2 regions of the Arthrobacter sp. JDC6 genome follow, and region 2 is predicted to be linked to the other one. Evidence: riboswitches for the same ligand, from Rfam matches in the RefSeq annotation. Region 2 holds a riboswitch; the other holds the start of a gene.

Region 1 (8,064 bases), 360 kb from region 2:
TTCAGCGGCATCTGCCACCCGCCGAAGTCCGTGAAGGAAGCTCCAAGCTTCTTGTGCTCGTCGTAAAGCGCGGTGTATTTCTCGGTCATGGCGCCGGTCCTTAGTTTTCGAAGTCTTCCAGCGGCGGGCAGGAGCAGATCAGGTTCCGGTCCCCGGCGGCGCCGTCGATCCTGCCCACGGGCGGGAAGTACTTGTCCTGCTTGTGGTGGGCAGGGAAGGCCGCCTGCTCGCGGGGGTAGGCGCGGTCCCAGTCAGAGCTGACGACGGCGGCCGCCGTGTGCGGTGCGCGGCGCAGCGGTGAGTCCGCCACGGCAAAGTCGCCATTGGCCACCTGGTCGATTTCCTTGCGGATGCTGATCATGGCCTCGATGAAGCGGTCGATCTCCGCCAGGTCCTCGGACTCGGTGGGCTCCACCATCAGCGTGCCCGCCACCGGGAAGGACAGGGTGGGGGCGTGGAAACCGAAGTCGATCAGCCGCTTGGCAACATCCTCTGCGGTCACCCCCGTCTTCGCCGTGAGTTCGCGCAGGTCCAGGATGCACTCGTGCGCCACCAGCCCGCCTTCACCGGTGTACAGGACCGGGAAGTACTCGTTCAGGCGGGACGCGACGTAGTTGGCCGCCAGCAGCGCGGACTTGGTGGCCTCGGTCAGGCCCTCACCGCCCATCAGCTTCACGTACGCCCACGAAATCGGCAGCACGCCGGCCGAACCGAACCGGGACGCCGAGATCGCCACACCGTGCCCGGCTTCGTGCGCCGCCTTGTTCGCGTCGCCCGGCATGAACGGTGCCAGGTGCGCCTTGGCGGCAACGGGCCCGACGCCGGGTCCCCCGCCGCCGTGCGGGATGCAGAAGGTCTTGTGCAGGTTCAGGTGGGACACGTCCCCGCCGAACTGGCCCGGCTGGGCCAGCCCTACCAGGGCGTTGAGGTTGGCGCCGTCGATGTAGACCTGGCCGCCGGCAGCATGCACAGCGTCACAGACTTCGCGGACATCCCCATCGTAGACACCGTGGGTGGAGGGGTAGGTGATCATGATGCAGGATAGGACGTCCTTGTTGGCCTCGATCTTGGCCGTCAGGTCGTCGTGGTCGATGGTGCCGTCGGCAGCCGTGGCCACGACGACCACCTTCATGCCCGCGAGCACGGCGGAGGCGGCGTTGGTACCGTGCGCCGAGGCCGGGATCAGGCACACGTTGCGCTGCTGCTCGCCCCGGGAATGGTGGTAGCCGCGGATCGCGAGCAACCCGGCGAGCTCGCCCTGCGAGCCCGCGTTGGGCTGGATGGACACCTGGTCATACCCGGTGATCTCGGCGAGGTCCGCTTCCAGGCCGGCGATGAGTTCGCGCCAGCCTTCGGTCTGGGAGTCCGGGGCGAACGGGTGGATCGAGGCAAACTCCGGCCAGGAAATGGCTTCCATCTCGGCCGTGGCGTTCAGCTTCATGGTGCATGAACCCAGCGGGATCATGGTGCGGTCCAGCGCCAGGTCGCGGTCCGAGAGCTTGCGGATGTAACGCAGCAGCTGGGTTTCAGACCGGTGCGTGTTGAAGACCGGGTGCTGCAGGTAGTCGGAGGAACGCTCGACGGCGGCCTCCAGCCCAAAGCCCTGGCCCTCGCCCTGGACCTCGGCAACCGTGGCGCCAAAGACGTCGGCAACCTGGGCGACGATGGCCACCGTCGTGGTTTCATCGAGGGCGATGCCTACGGTGTCGGCGTCGACGCTGCGCAGGTTGATGCCCCGCGCCTCGGCGTCGGCGATGATGCCAGCAGCCCGTCCGGGGACCCGGACCGTAAGGGTGTCGAAGAAGCTCGTGTGCAGCACCTCGACGCCGGCGGCCGCAAGCGAGGCCGCCAGGCTACGGGCGTGGCGGTGCGCCGTTTGGGCAATCGCCTTCAGGCCGTCGGGGCCGTGGTAAACGGCGTACATGGACGCAACGATGGCCAGCAGCGCCTGGGCGGTGCAGATGTTGGACGTGGCCTTCTCGCGGCGGATGTGCTGCTCGCGGGTCTGCAGTGCCAACCGGTAGGCAGGCGTGCCGGCGTCGTCCTTTGACACCCCAACCAGGCGGCCAGGCAAGGAACGCTCCAGGCCTTTGCGGACAGCCATGTAGGCGGCATGGGGGCCCCCAAAGAACAGCGGCACGCCAAAACGCTGGGCTGAGCCGACGGCAATGTCCGCGCCCTGCTCGCCCGGAGGTGTGATCAGTGTCAGGGCCAGCAGGTCCGCAGCGACCGTGACCAGCGCGCCCCGGTCCTTCGCTGCAGAGATCACCGCGGACTGGTCCCAGACGCGGCCGGAAGCGCCGGGCTGCTGCAGCACGATCCCGTTGATGTCGCCGTCGGGCAGGCCCTTGGACAGGTCGGCGACCTCCACCTCGAAGCCGAGCGCCTCCGCACGCCCCAGCACGATGGCGATGGTCTGCGGCAGCACGTCGATGTCCAGGACGGTCTTGCCGTCTGCCGCGGGCTTGGTCCTGTTGGCGCGGCGCATCAGCAGCACGGCCTCGGCCACCGCCGTTGCTTCATCCAGCAGCGAAGCGTTGGCGATGGGCAGGCCCACAAGGTCCTGCACCATGGTCTGGAAGTTCAGCAGCGCCTCAAGCCGGCCCTGGGAAATCTCCGGCTGGTAGGGCGTGTAGGCGGTGTACCAGGCCGGGGATTCCAGGATGTTGCGGCGGATCACCGGCGGAGTCACGGTGTCGTAGTAGCCCTGGCCGATCATCTGCACCGCCGTCTTGTTCTTGGCGGCAAGCTTCCGCAGTTCCGTGAGGACTTCAACCTCACTGAGGGCGTCCTGCAGGCGAAGGGCGGTGTCCTGGCGGATGACCTTGGGAACCGCGGTGTCCACAAGGGAATCGACCGAGTCGTAGCCCACGGCTTTGAGCATGGTGTCGACGTCGGCCTGGCGGCGCGCGCCGATATGGCGGTCTACGAAAGTGGTGGAGGCTGGGGTAACCGACACGAAGGAACTCCATTTACTCAGGCGGCGAAGGGTACGCCACAGCTATTCGGGTTCCTCCCCGCTCTGTATTGGACCTGAGAGTTTCCGCGTTCCCTGCCTGGGCAGGACCCGCTTGCACCGTCGGTGAGCACAACAGTCCCTACCTCTCCAAAAGAGAATAAGACTGCCTGCTGCTTTCCAGAGGTGCCTCGCCGCGGCGGTACGGGGGCCTGCGAGATTCCTGGGGAGGATTTGCTCCTACGGCGCCTGCCTGTACTTCCGGCAGAACTCTCCCGCCGCAGATCAAAGGCTATTCATTTGTTGGATCATGAAGGCCGGTGACAGCCCTCACAACTTTCTATTGTCCTACGCGGCAACCCCTCCCGGCAAATGACGGAGCTACCTGCGGAGCCGTTCCAGCGCGGCCAGGAGTTCCTCCACGTCAGCGGCCGCTCCCCCGGCCGGCGCAGGGGCCACGGACAGCATGGCGTTGAAGTACAGGCCGTCCCCCATATAGAGGACTGCCTTGGCCAGCCCAGGTCCCACATCCGCAGCAATTTCGTCCAGCCAGCGCTGCTGGATGGCCGCGAAGCGGCGCCGCGTCTCCTCGTGGGCCACCTCTGCAAGCCGGGTGGCGGCCACGATGGCACGGTCCAAAGGGGTATCCGCCCAGACCGAGGAACGGATGAAGTAGGCCGCGGCGCCTTCAGCTGCCGACGCCATGGCATCGGCATCCTCGCCCGCCAGGCCCTCCAGGCGGTCGAGCAACACGGCAATCATGGCTTCCTTGTTGGGAAAGTGGTAGAGGAGGCCGCCTTTGGATACGCCGGCCCTGCGCGCCACGGCATCGAGGGTGGCCGCCCGCTCACCCACTTCAATCAGCAGGGACTCGAAGGCGTCAAGGACCGCGTCACGGGCAACAGGCTTTCGGGGCATGCCCTCCATCATGCCCTCCCCCGTGCAGGAATAAGGAAAACCATCGCATTTTTAAACTATACCGTCCGGACGGTATAGTTATCTCATGACCACTTCCATCGAGAGTTCTGCAACCGGGCAGGCAAGCAGCACTTCCGTGCGTCCTCCGTGGCGCGACTGGCTGGCGCTGGGGCTGCTGATGTTTCCCGTGCTGCTGGTGGCGGTGGACAACACCGCACTGACGTTCGCGCTGCCGGCCATCGCCCGGGCCCTGGAACCCACGGGCGTGCAGCTGCTGTGGATCGTTGACGCCTACCCCCTGGTGCTGGCCGGGCTGCTGGTATCAATGGGAAGCCTCGGCGACCGGATTGGGCGGCGGAGGCTGCTCATCCTTGGCAGCATCGGCTTTGCCGCGCTGTCCGTTGCGACGGCTTTTGCACCCGCGCCGGAATGGCTCATCGCCGGCCGCGCCGCCCTGGGATTCTTCGGCGCCATGCTGATGCCGTCCACCTTGTCGCTGATCCGCAACATTTTCCCCGAGCCCAATCGCCGCAGGCTGGCCGTCGCCATCTGGGCCGCCGGATTCTCCGGCGGCGCGGCCCTGGGTCCGATCTTCGGCGGCTGGCTGGTGGAGCACTTCTGGTGGGGTGCCGTCTTCCTGGTGGCGGTCCCCCTCATGCTCCCCCTGCTGGCGTTTGGACCGGCCCTCATCCCGGAATCGAAGGATCCGGCACCCGGCAAGGTGGACATCCCCAGCATCCTGCTCTCCATGCTGGTCATGGTGCCCGTTGTCTACGGGATCAAGGCAGTTGCCACCGAAGGTCCAGGGGCGGCAGGTCTGGGCGCCATCGCCTTCGGCCTGGCCATGGGGGCGGTGTTCGTGCAGCGGCAGCAGCGGCTGGCGCACCCCCTGCTGGACATGTCCCTGTTCCGGAACAGGGTGTTCAGCATGGCCATCAGCGCCAACATCCTTGCCCTGTTCTCCTTCAACGGCTTCATCCTGTTCCTCGCCCAGCACCTCCAACTCCTCGAGGGAATGACGCCGTCCGCAGCCGGCGTTGCCATGATCCCGGCACTGGCCGCCACGGTGGTGGCCGGCCTGGTGGTGGTGCCGCTGGTCCGCAAGGTCCGCCCGGGATACGTGGTGGCAGCGGGGTTGGCGTTCAGTGCCACCGGCTACACCATGGTGGCATTCGGGAACCACGACGGCGGCCCCTCGCTGCTGCTGGCAGCCCTGCTGGTCCTTGCACTGGGCGTGGGTACGGCCGAAACCATCTCCAACGACCTCATCCTCGGGTCCGCGCCGCCGGAGAAGTCAGGCGCTGCCGCGGCAATCTCCGAGACCGGCTACGAGGTGGGGTCGCTGCTGGGCACGGCGGTACTGGGCTCCATCCTGACGGCGTCCTACCAGCAGAACCTGCGGCTGCCCGCAGGCCTTGACGGCATGCTGCCCGGCTCCTCCCTGCACAGCGCGAGGGAAACACTTGCCGGCGCAGTGGAAGCAGCAAACCTGCTGCCCGCTTCCCTGTCGGACACCGTCCGGGACGCTGCGGCGTCAGCGTTTGATTCCGGCGTGCACATCACTGCGGCAATTGGGCTGGTACTGATGGCGACGGCGGCAGTCCTCGCCGCCGTCGTGCTGCGGAAGGTGCCGAAAGCGGCCTGACCAAGCGAAACAAAAAGGGCGCCTGGTACCGGATCAATTCCGATACCAGGCGCCCAAAGGGTCCAGGCGGGTGGCTGCCGGCTACTTGGAGTCGGCGGCTGTGACCTTGGCGGTCGGCTTCATGTTTTCAGCCTGTACCATCCAGGCAAACTGCTCCAGCCGGGCAATGAACTCGTGCAGGAGGTCCGCGGAGGTGGGATCCTCCTCGTCCACCTCGTCATGGACTTTGCGCATGGTGCCCACGGCGGCTTCCATGGCGGCAACGATCCGCTCGATGGCATCCGTAGTGCTGATCAGCCCTTCAGGGAACTGGGCCAGGCTGGTGGTTTCGGCAACGGTGGAGCTGCGGCCGTCCGGGAGTGCATGCAGGGCGCGCATCCGTTCGGCTGTGTCGTCAGCGAACTGGCGGGCAGCGTCGACGATCTCATCAAGCTGCAGGTGCAGGTCGCGGAAGTTGGTGCCCACGATGTTCCAGTGCGCCTGCTTGCCCTGGACGTGCAGTTCGATCAGGTCGGCCAGGACAGCCTGCAGATTGTTGGTCAGTGTCGGTGAAGCTTTCATGCGTCCTCCTCAAGTGGTCCAATACGGCCGACGCTACCAGCCGAGCACCTAGCGGCGGCAGGGCTTTCGGCAATTTCTCAGTGAGCTTACTAATTTGGAAAGGAAGTCATAAACGAATGTGATTCATATTGCGTCTTGCATCACAGGTCCGGCACCCCCATACTAAATGAACGCCATTCATATAGTGACCTCCGTCTCACAGCCTTCCAGAAAGTGGTGCCATGACAGAGACAATCCGCACCAGTACGGCCAAACCCGGTCCGCACGCCCACGCCCCGTCCGCGGACGGCGTCAGCGCCAAAGGCCTCAAGGGCGGGCAGCTCGGGCTCCTCGCCGTCGTCGTCCTGGGCATTTCAACCATCGCCCCCGCCTACACCCTCACCAGCGCACTCGGACCCACCGTCAATGAAGCCGGACTCCAGTTGCCAGTCATCTTCCTGATCGGGTTCATCCCCATGATCCTGGTCTCGCTCGCCTACCGGGAGCTCAATGCCGACTCCCCGGACAGCGGCACAACCTTCACCTGGGTGACCAAGGCCTTCGGCCCCTGGGTCGGCTGGATGGGCGGCTGGGGCCTGCTGGCCGCCAACATCATCGTGCTGTCCAACCTGGCCGGCGTCGCCGTCGACTTCTTCTACCTCTTCCTGTCCCAGCTCACCGGCTCACCGGAACTGGCAGACCTGGCCGGCAACAAAGCGTTGAACGTCCTGACCTGCTTCGTGTTCGTGGCGCTGGCTGTTTGGGTCAGCTACCGCGGGCTGCACACCACCAAGGTGGTGCAGTACGGCCTGGTGGGCTTCCAGCTTCTGGTCCTGGGCCTGTTCGTCGCCATGGCCTTCGCCAACTGGTCCACGTCCGAAACGGCCATCCCGTTCAGCTGGGACTGGTTCGACGTCACGAAGATCGAGACGTTCGGCCAGATTGCCGCCGGCATCTCGCTGTCGATCTTCGTGTACTGGGGCTGGGATGTGTGCCTAACGGTCAACGAGGAAACAGCGAACGGCCAGAAGACGGCCGGACTGGCCGGCACCCTGACCGCCGTCATCGTCCTGGCCATCTACCTCCTGGTCAGCATCGCCACCATGATGTTCGCCGGCGTCGGGGACACCGGCAACGGCCTGAACAACGCCGACAACCAAGAGAACATCTTCACGGCCCTGGCCTCCCCCATCATGGGCCCCTTCGCCATCCTGATGTCCCTCGCCGTGCTGTCCAGTTCCGCGGCCTCCCTCCAGTCCACGTTCATGTCGCCGTCCCGAAGCCTGCTGGCCATGGCGCACTACGGCGCCCTGCCTGAACCGTTCAGCCGGATCAGCAGGAAGTTCGCGACGCCGGGCTACGCCACCATCGCCGCCGGCATCCTGTCCGCCGGGTTCTACGCGGTGATGCACGTGGTCAGCGAAAACGTCCTGAATGACACCATCCTGGCCCTGGGTCTGATGATCTGCTTCTACTACGGCCTCACCGCGCTGGCCTGCACCTGGTACTTCCGCCACAGCCTGTTCAACAGCACCCGCCACTTCCTGCTGCGGCTGGTATGCCCGGTGGTGGGCGGCGTGGGCCTGTTCGTGGTGTTCGTCCAGACCGCCGTGGACAGCCTGGCGCCGGAGTTCGGCAGTGGTTCCGAGGTCTTCGGCGTGGGCCTGGTGTTCATCCTGGGCATCGGCATCCTGGCCCTGGGCGCCGTCGTCATGCTGGTCATGTCCCGCACGCACCCCGGCTTCTTCCGCGGCGAAACCCTCAAGCGGGACACCCCCGCGCTGGTAGTGCCGGAATAGATCGCTGAAGGCCGCCACAACGCTGCCTGAACGAAAAAGGTGCCGTGCCCCCATCAGGGGCACGGCACCTTTTTCGTTTTCACCAGTAGTGCGCCACATCGATCACCAGGCGCGAGCCCGGGCCGGGACCGGCCAGGGTGAAGACCCGGAACGGCAGGCGGGCCCGGACGCCCAGACCGAGGCTTGTGTACCCCTCGAAGCTTCCG
Region 2 (8,064 bases):
CAGCCGCGGTAAGCGCCGGCGTAGTGCTGAACCGGCCGGGCGTGCGCGCATACACGTTCAGCGCTTCCGCCGCGGCTCCCACCGAGTACAGTGCCAGGCCTTCGACGTCGAGGGCGCCGGCCCACCAGCGTCGGGGCGAATACGGGAGCGGATTGACGTGGTGCGCGTCCACGTCCGCCCTACTTTCCCTGCGGAGAGGCTGCGTGGAGCTGGTCCAGGACGCGGGCCGGCACGTTGGTGGTGATCTCGTGGATGCCCAGCTCCTGGCAAAGTGCCACATCCTCCGGGGAGTCCACGGTCCACACCCGGAAGCGCCGCCCGGAGTCCAGCCATCGGCGGATTGTGGCCGGGCGCTCCCTGACGTAGTCGATGCCGGGGCCGGCCATTCCTACTTCCCGGTCGTCCAGGATCCGTTCACCCTCCAGCTGGGTGGCCTTCATGAGGTTGGCGACGGCGCTCCCCGTAATGAGGCCCAGGCCCAGACCGCCGCGGATCTCATGGATGGTGAGGTCGTCCACCAGTTGGCAGATGTATTGCGGCGGGACGGACTGGAGCAGGTGGCGGACCGAGTCCGGGCTGAAGCTCATGAAGGTCACGGCCACGTTGTCCACGGTGGAGCTTTGCGGGTCCCAGCCCTCGCTGCGGAGCACCTCCAGCACGCGGTCCTCCAGTTTGAGCTGGTAGGGACTGGGATGCTTGAGCTCGATGGCGAGTTTCACCGGGCGGCCCGCCCCGCGGAGGATGTCCAGCAGCTCCGGGAGGGTCAGCAGCTGTTCCGAACGTGCTCCATACTCTTCGGGAATGCGGACCCCCTTCCAGGATGAGAAGTCCAGCTGGTGCAGCTCGCGCAGGGTCCGTTCAGCCACCGGCCCGGTCCCGTCCGACGTCCGGTCCAGGTTGGCGTCATGGAGCAGGACCAGGTGCTGGTCCCGGGTGAGGTGGACATCGCACTCCACCCCGTCGGCCCCGTCAGCCAATGCCTGCAGGTAGGCGGCCCGGGTGTGTTCGGCGTATGCGCCGCTGGAACCACGATGGGCAAAGACCAGCGGCCGCTGCGGCACTGACTCGTCAATTGTCATGGACACACGGTAGCCGACCGGCCCCCGCCTTCGGGGCTAGGCTTGGCACATGCAGGTGAACTCTGAGGCAACTACTGGGCCAACCAGGCAGGATCCCCCCGCCGAGGCCGCACAGCAGGTGCGCCCTGGCACTGTGGCGGCAGGCGCCGTCGTAAGCCGCCAGCCCGGTGCCGGCGACGCCGAGAAAGCGGCAGCGCTGCGGAAGATGAAGCTGCTGGCGCTGAGCCTGCTGATCGCCATGGCCGTGATTTTTGTCTTTGCGTTCGCGCTGCAGAAGGACTACCCGTGGCTGCAGTATGTGCGCGCGGCGGCCGAGGGCGGAATGGTGGGCGCGCTGGCCGACTGGTTCGCCGTGACGGCCCTGTTCAAGTACCCCATGGGCATCAAGATTCCCCACACCGCCATCATTCCCCGCCGGAAGGACCAGATCGGGGCCTCGCTGGGCGAGTTCGTGGAGACCAATTTCCTCTCCGAGCAGGTGGTCCAGGAGAAGCTGGCCAGCGTCAACATCGCGCGGCGGGCCGGCGTTTGGCTGGCCGGCCCTGGTGGTGCCGAACGAGTGGCCAAGGAGGGAGCTGCCGTTATCCGCGGCGCCTTCAAGGTTTTGAATGACGACGACGTCCAGGCCGTCATCGAGGGCATGGTGCGCAAGCATCTGCTCACCCCGCCGTGGGGACCTCCCGTGGGCAGGCTGGCGGAGCGCATCTTCCATGACGGGCACCATCACACGCTGGTGGACCTGCTGGTGGACCGCGCGGCGGACTGGGTGGACGACAACCACGAAACCGTCACCCGCCTGGTGTCCGACCGCTCCCCCACGTGGGTTCCGCAGTTCGTGGACGGACTGGTGGGCGACAAGGTCTATATCGAGATCCTGAAGTTCGTCCGTGCCGTCCAGGCTGACCCCCGCCACCAGGTGCGGCAGTCAATCGACAAGTACCTCAACGACCTGGCACAGGACCTGCAGCATGACCCCGCGATGATTGCGCGCGCGGAAGACATCAAGGCGCAGGTCCTGGGCGACCCCGAAGTGCGCGAACTGGCCTCGCGGACCTGGGGAACGGTCAAGAACGCGCTGCTGGGCGCCGTGGATGATCCGGACAGCGAACTCACCATCAAGTTCAAGGCTGCGGTGCGCGATTTTGGGTCACGGCTCGTGGACGACCCCGAACTGGCCGGGAAGGTCAACGCATGGATCGGTGACGCCGCCGGGTACCTGGTCCGCACCTACCGTTCGGACATCGCAGGCGTTATTACGGACACCGTGGCTCGGTGGGATGCCGAGGAAACCTCGCAGAAGATCGAGCTCCAGGTGGGTAAGGACCTGCAGTTCATCCGCATCAACGGCACCGTGGTGGGGTCCCTGGCCGGGCTGGGGATTTTCACGGTGGCACAGCTGATCTTTGGGTAGTTTTCCGCTGCTGTAGGTCCCGGGTGGACTTGGCGCTGCGCATCTTCCTTTTCGCTCGGGATTCATCTTGGCGCTGCGCATCTTCCTTTTCGCTGGGGATATTTGGGGTGCGAAAAGGAATGTGCGTGTCGATAAGACGTACGACGGCGGCACGGAGGGCTGGAGTGACGCTGGAATTGTTGGAAAGAAGCCGGGCCGCCGTACGGCTGCAGGCTCCTAGGCGAAGGACTCCAGCCCGACGCCTGCGTCCTGAAGTCCCGCCCTGATCCGGGCCGCCATTTCTACGGCGTCAGGGGTCCCACCGTGAATGCACAGGGAGTCGGGCCGTACCGCAATTACGGATCCGTCCACGGCAACCACTTCGCCTTGCGTGGCCAGGCGGACGGCCCGTTCGACCACCGCATCGACGTCGTACAGGACGGCATCGTCCTCGGAGAGCGGCACCAGGCTGCCGTCGGCGAGGTAGGCACGGTCGGCGAAAGCCTCAACGAACACCGGGTGCCCGGCTTCCTTGGCCTGCTTCAGCAGCTCCGAGCCCGGGAAGCCCAGGAACGGAAGGCCTGGATCGTAGGCGTTGACCGCAGCCACTACGGCGGAGGCCTGCTCGGCGTCATGGATCGTGGTGTCGTACAGCGCTCCATGCGCCTTCACATAGTCCACGGAGGCGCCCACGGCATGCGCAACCCCGTCGAGCGCGCCCAGCTGGTACAGCACGTCCCCGAAGAGCTCGTCGAAGCTCATGCCAAGCATGCGGCGCCCGTAGCCGGCCAGGTCCCGGTAGCCCAGGTGCGCGCCGACGGTGACATCAAGTTCGTACGCGGCCCTGCAGCTGTCGAGCATGGTGACGGGATCCCCCGCGTGGAGGCCACAGGCTACGTTGGCGCTGGTTGCCAGCTGGAGCATCGCCGGATCGCCTCCCGCGGTCCAGGAGCCGAATGATTGGCCTACGTCAGCGTTGAGATCCAATGATGTTGCCTTCCAGCGTCAGGTTGTCCGGCCCGGCAGCGGAAGTCAGCTCCCCGGGAATGGTGTCCGGCATCGGCCCGAACGCCTCCCGGGCATTCTTGGCCACCGCACGGCCCATCACGAGGTTACCGGCTCCGCCGACAACGGCCCCTATGCCGAACGGGAGGGCCCGCCCGAACAAGGCAGTCCCTTGGCGCTTGAGCAGGTTCTTGAGGAAGGCATGCTGGATCCTCTTCCGGACGCTGCCGAAACCCGGCACCACCATGGATTTGGACAGCGCGTTGCCCCAGGTGTTGGTGGCGCCGCCGGATGCCTGGCCGCTGAGCGTTCCCAGCAGGGCGGTGCCCTCCTCGCCGAGCATGATGGCCATGACCATGGTGCCGGCCTTTTCCGGGTTGGTCAGCCGGATGCCGTGCAGTTCAGCCAGCGAGGTTGCGTACAGGGCTGTGGCTTCCAGGAAGCCAACGGTGGCGGCTGCGGAAAGTCCCAGCGACGCCACGGTTCCAACGCCGGGGACGACGGCGGTGGCACCCACCAGGGCTCCCCCTCCGGCAACAGCCCGCAGGTAGTCGCGCTCTGCGATGTCCGCCAGCTGCGCGGCCGTCGCCCGCGGATGCCTCTTCTGGAGCCTGCGGATGTAGCCAACCACCAGGGGCCGCTGGATCTGCACTGCTTTCAGGAGCATGTTGTGGACGCCGGGCTTGGGCTTGCCCTCGGCGTCAAACATTGCGTTGTGGGCGGTTTCCTGTGCGATGCGTACTGCGGGGTTGCTGCGCCGGGCCATGGTCACCTTCATTCAAATCGACCTGCAGCGGGTAGGCTGCCGTGCCTTTCCATCCTATGTGGATAGACACTAAGCATGCTTAACTTCCGGGCCGTGGCTTCGTCCGGCGGGCTGCGGCGGCAGGATGCGGTACCTGCACCTCACCGCCGCCGCTGCAACCCGCCGTCGGACGTTACTTCCCGGCCTGCTGGACCTCGCGCCCCGCCGCCCCGGCGTCCTGGCCGCCGCTGCGCGCGGCAGTGGCCCGGTCTGCCTGAAGCTCGGCACGGAAGACCTCGAAGCGGGCCAGGTGGGCGGGACGGCGCCGCAGAATGGCCCAAGCCACGCCCAGGATGACGAACCAGATAGGGGTTACCAGCAGTGCAACGAGAGTGTCGGGCTGGGTGGTAAGGGCCCAAAGGACGAAGGCGAAGAATGCGTACACCACCCACACGGCGGGAATGCCACCGGGCATCTTGAACTTCGACGCCGCATGCAGGTGCGGCCGGCGGCGCCGGAAGGAGATGTAGCTGGCGAGGATGATCGACCAGACGAAGACGAAGCAGACCGCAGACACGGTGGTCACCATTTCAAAGGCCATGCCAACATCCTGGCCGGCATACATGAGTACGACGCCGGACAGCAGCAGGACGCAGGACAGGAACAGCGCGTTGCTGGGCACCTTCCTCGTGGAGAGCCGGCTGAAGATACCGGGGGCGTCGCCTTCCTGGGCCAGGCCGAAGACCATGCGGGACGTGGAGTAGATGCCGGAGTTCGCGGAGGACATCGCCGAAGTCAGGACCACCAGGTTGACCACCGTGGCCGCGGCGCCGAGGCCGGCCAGGGAGAACATCCCGATAAAGGGGCTGTGGCCGGCGGCGAACTGGGTCCACGGGGTGACCGCCATCAGGATGACCAGCGCACCGACATAGAAGAGCAGCACGCGGACGGGGATGGCGTTGATGGCCTTGGGCAGCGTGCGCTCGGGGTTCTTGGCCTCGGCGGCGGTGGTTCCCACCAGTTCGATGCCTACGAAGGCGAAGACTGCGATCTGGAATCCGGCCACGAAGCCCATGAACTCATTGGGGAAGAACCCGCCATGGCTCCACAGGTTGGTGAAGCTTGCGGTGCCCGCGTCGCTCTGGAAACCGGTGAAGATCATGAAGAGTCCCACGATGATCAGGGCTGCGATGGCGACGATCTTGATGAGGGCGAACCAGAACTCGGTCTCGCCGAACGCCTTGACGGTGGCGAGGTTCAGCAGGAGCAGGATGCCCACCGTGGCCAGGCCCGGGACCCAAAGTGGCAGCGCCGGCCAAAGTTCCTTTGAGTACCCTGCGATGGCGATGACGTCGGCGATTCCGGTGATCACCCAGCAGAACCAGTACGTCCAGCCGGTGAAGAATCCGGCCCACGGCCCCAGGAGATCGGCGGCGAAATCACTGAAGGACTTGTAGTTCAGGTTGCTGAGCAGCAGTTCACCCATGGCCCGCATGACGAAGAAAAGCATAAAGCCGATGATCATGTATACGAAGATCACGGATGGGCCGGCCGCGGAGATGGTCTTGCCGGAACCCATGAACAGGCCCGTGCCGATCGCGCCGCCGATGGCGATGAGCTGGATATGCCGGTTGGTGAGCTGCCGCTCCAGGTGGGGAGGCTCGCTGCGGGCTGCCGTGGCAGCGCCTTGGCTGCGGGCTGGTTCGCCGTTGGACGTGGGGGGATGAATCGCCATGAGGAACTCCATCGATAAAGCGGCTTTTGGGTGCCGCAAAAGATTTGGTTCCTCCCCGCTCTGTAGTGGACCTGAGAGTTTCCGCAGCAAAAGCCGCTTGCACCGCCGGTGAGCCAGGGTCATGCCCGGCTGCTTTCCAGAGTTGCCTGTCCGCGGCGGTACGTGGGCCTGAGAGTTTCCTGGGGAGGGTTTGCTCCTACGGCGCCTGCTGGATGTACCCGGCAGGGCTCTCCCGCCGCAGGTCGAAGGCGTATTCAGTTGGAAGCCGCAGGCTTTTTGGGCCACGGCCGGTCATGCAATGGGACAGGCGCCGACTGGTGGGCTGCTCCGGATACGCTGAGCCAGCCACCGGCGGCGCCAATCCCGGGGTTCAGTGTGGTGTCCGTCACGATCGAATGTCAAACCCCTCCCGACACAAGCGGGGAAGAACGGCGTCACGTGCCCCTCGAGCCCCGCACGGAAGCCGCCCGATTTGCCACGGACGGGTCTATCCCGGTACCTTGTGAGCCGAATCACCCACATTTGAATAAGCCTTTCGAGCTGTGACGGGAGAGTCCTCCCGGCGAAACACCGGTCAGGCGCCGTAGGAGCAAATCCTCCCCAGGAATCTCTCAGGCCCCCGTACCGTCACGGCGAGGCGACTCTGGAAAGCAATCAGGCTTCTGCCTGGTTCACCGACGGTGCAAGCGGTCCCCTGCCAACAGCAGGCAACGCGGAATCTCTCAGGTCCAATACAGAGCGGGGAGGAACCCATCCCACGCCGTGCCACCTTCGGCCGGCCAGATCTGGAGTTCCTCATGACGATTCATTCGCATCCAACATCGTTTGTTGACCGCCATATCGGCGCGCGCCGCCAGGCCGACATCGACACCATGCTCAAGGCCATCGGCTACGACAGCCTGGATGGCCTGGTTGACGTGGCCGTCCCCGCGCCCATCCGCCAGGAAACTGCGCTCAAGCTGACCGACGCCCTCAGCGAGGTTGAAGTCCTCACGGAACTGCGGAAGCTTGCCGCCAAGAACAAGACGGCAGTCCAGATGATCGGCCAGGGCTACTACGACACCGTGACTCCGCCGGTGATCCGCCGCAACATCCTGGAATCCCCGGCCTGGTACACCGCCTACACGCCCTACCAGCCGGAGATTTCCCAGGGCCGGCTTGAGGCGCTGCTGAACTTCCAGACCATGGTGCAGGACCTGACGGCGCTCCCGGTAGCCAACGCTTCCTTGCTGGACGAGGCAACGGCGGTGGCCGAGGCCGTGCTGCTGATGCGCCGCGCCAACAGGTCCAAGGCAGCGAAGGACGGCAAGACGGTGCTCGACGCCGACTGCCTCCCCCAGACCATCGCCATCGTGCTGGGCCGGGCGGAGGCGCTCGGCTTCGAGGTGGAGGTCGCCGACCTGTCCAAGGGCCTGCCCGACGGCGACATCAACGGCGTCGTGCTGCAGCAGCCCGGGGTCTCCGGCCGCGTGTGGGACCAATCCGCCGTGATCGCCGCTGCCAAGGACGGGGGCGCGCTGGTCACCGTGGCTGCGGACCTGCTGGCCCTGACACTGATCACACCTCCGGGCGAGCAGGGCGCGGACATTGCCGTCGGCTCCACCCAGCGTTTTGGCGTGCCGCTGTTCTTTGGGGGGCCGCACGCCGCCTACATGGCCGTCCAAAAGGGAATGGAACGTACCCTCCCGGGCAGGATCGTGGGCGTCTCCAAGGACAACGCCGGCACGCCTGCCTACCGGTTGGCCCTGCAGACCCGCGAGCAGCACATCCGCCGCGAGAAGGCCACGTCCAACATCTGCACCGCCCAGGCGCTGCTGGCCATCGTGTCCTCCTTCTACGCCGTTTACCACGGCCCCGACGGCCTGAAGGCGATCGCAGAGACCGTCCACCACAAGGCCAGGGTCCTGGCAACAGCACTCACGTCACTGGGCCGCGAACTGGTCACGGACTCCTTCTTCGACACCCTCACCGTCCGCGTTCCGGGCAAGGCCGCCAAGGTGATCACCGCCGCTGAAGCCCGCGGCATCAACCTGCGCTTCATCGATCCGGACACGGTGGGCGTCTCCGTTGATGAGACGACGACGGCGGCAACACTTTCCGCCGTCGCCGT

The links. A riboswitch is a leader RNA that binds a small molecule or an ion and turns the genes downstream of it on or off. The one in region 2 is predicted to bind glycine.
Region 1: another riboswitch for glycine. It lies ahead of gcvP (aminomethyl-transferring glycine dehydrogenase); the one in region 2 lies ahead of cycA (D-serine/D-alanine/glycine transporter).

What each region holds. Positions count from the first base shown of each region.
Region 1 covers NZ_CM151278.1:3,625,785-3,633,848, forward strand. The annotation lists gene gcvT (glycine cleavage system aminomethyltransferase GcvT) at 1-89, opposite strand, end outside; gene gcvP (aminomethyl-transferring glycine dehydrogenase) at 101-2,959, opposite strand; glycine riboswitch at 3,013-3,120, opposite strand; glycine riboswitch at 3,147-3,244, opposite strand; gene ACV095_RS16790 (TetR/AcrR family transcriptional regulator) at 3,338-3,874, opposite strand; gene ACV095_RS16795 (MFS transporter) at 3,960-5,519, shown strand; gene ACV095_RS16800 (Dps family protein) at 5,601-6,080, opposite strand; gene ACV095_RS16805 (APC family permease) at 6,302-7,858, shown strand; gene ACV095_RS16810 (AMIN-like domain-containing (lipo)protein) at 7,938-8,064, opposite strand, start outside.
Region 2 covers NZ_CM151278.1:3,983,362-3,991,425, forward strand. The annotation lists gene ACV095_RS18445 (CoA transferase) at 1-172, opposite strand, end outside; gene ACV095_RS18450 (glycerophosphodiester phosphodiesterase) at 180-1,079, opposite strand; gene ACV095_RS18455 (DUF445 domain-containing protein) at 1,129-2,490, shown strand; gene ACV095_RS18460 (LamB/YcsF family protein) at 2,707-3,456, opposite strand; gene ACV095_RS18465 (hypothetical protein) at 3,440-4,240, opposite strand; gene cycA (D-serine/D-alanine/glycine transporter) at 4,413-5,954, opposite strand; glycine riboswitch at 6,005-6,100, opposite strand; glycine riboswitch at 6,101-6,199, opposite strand; glycine riboswitch at 6,491-6,591, shown strand; gene gcvP (aminomethyl-transferring glycine dehydrogenase) at 6,752-8,064, shown strand, end outside.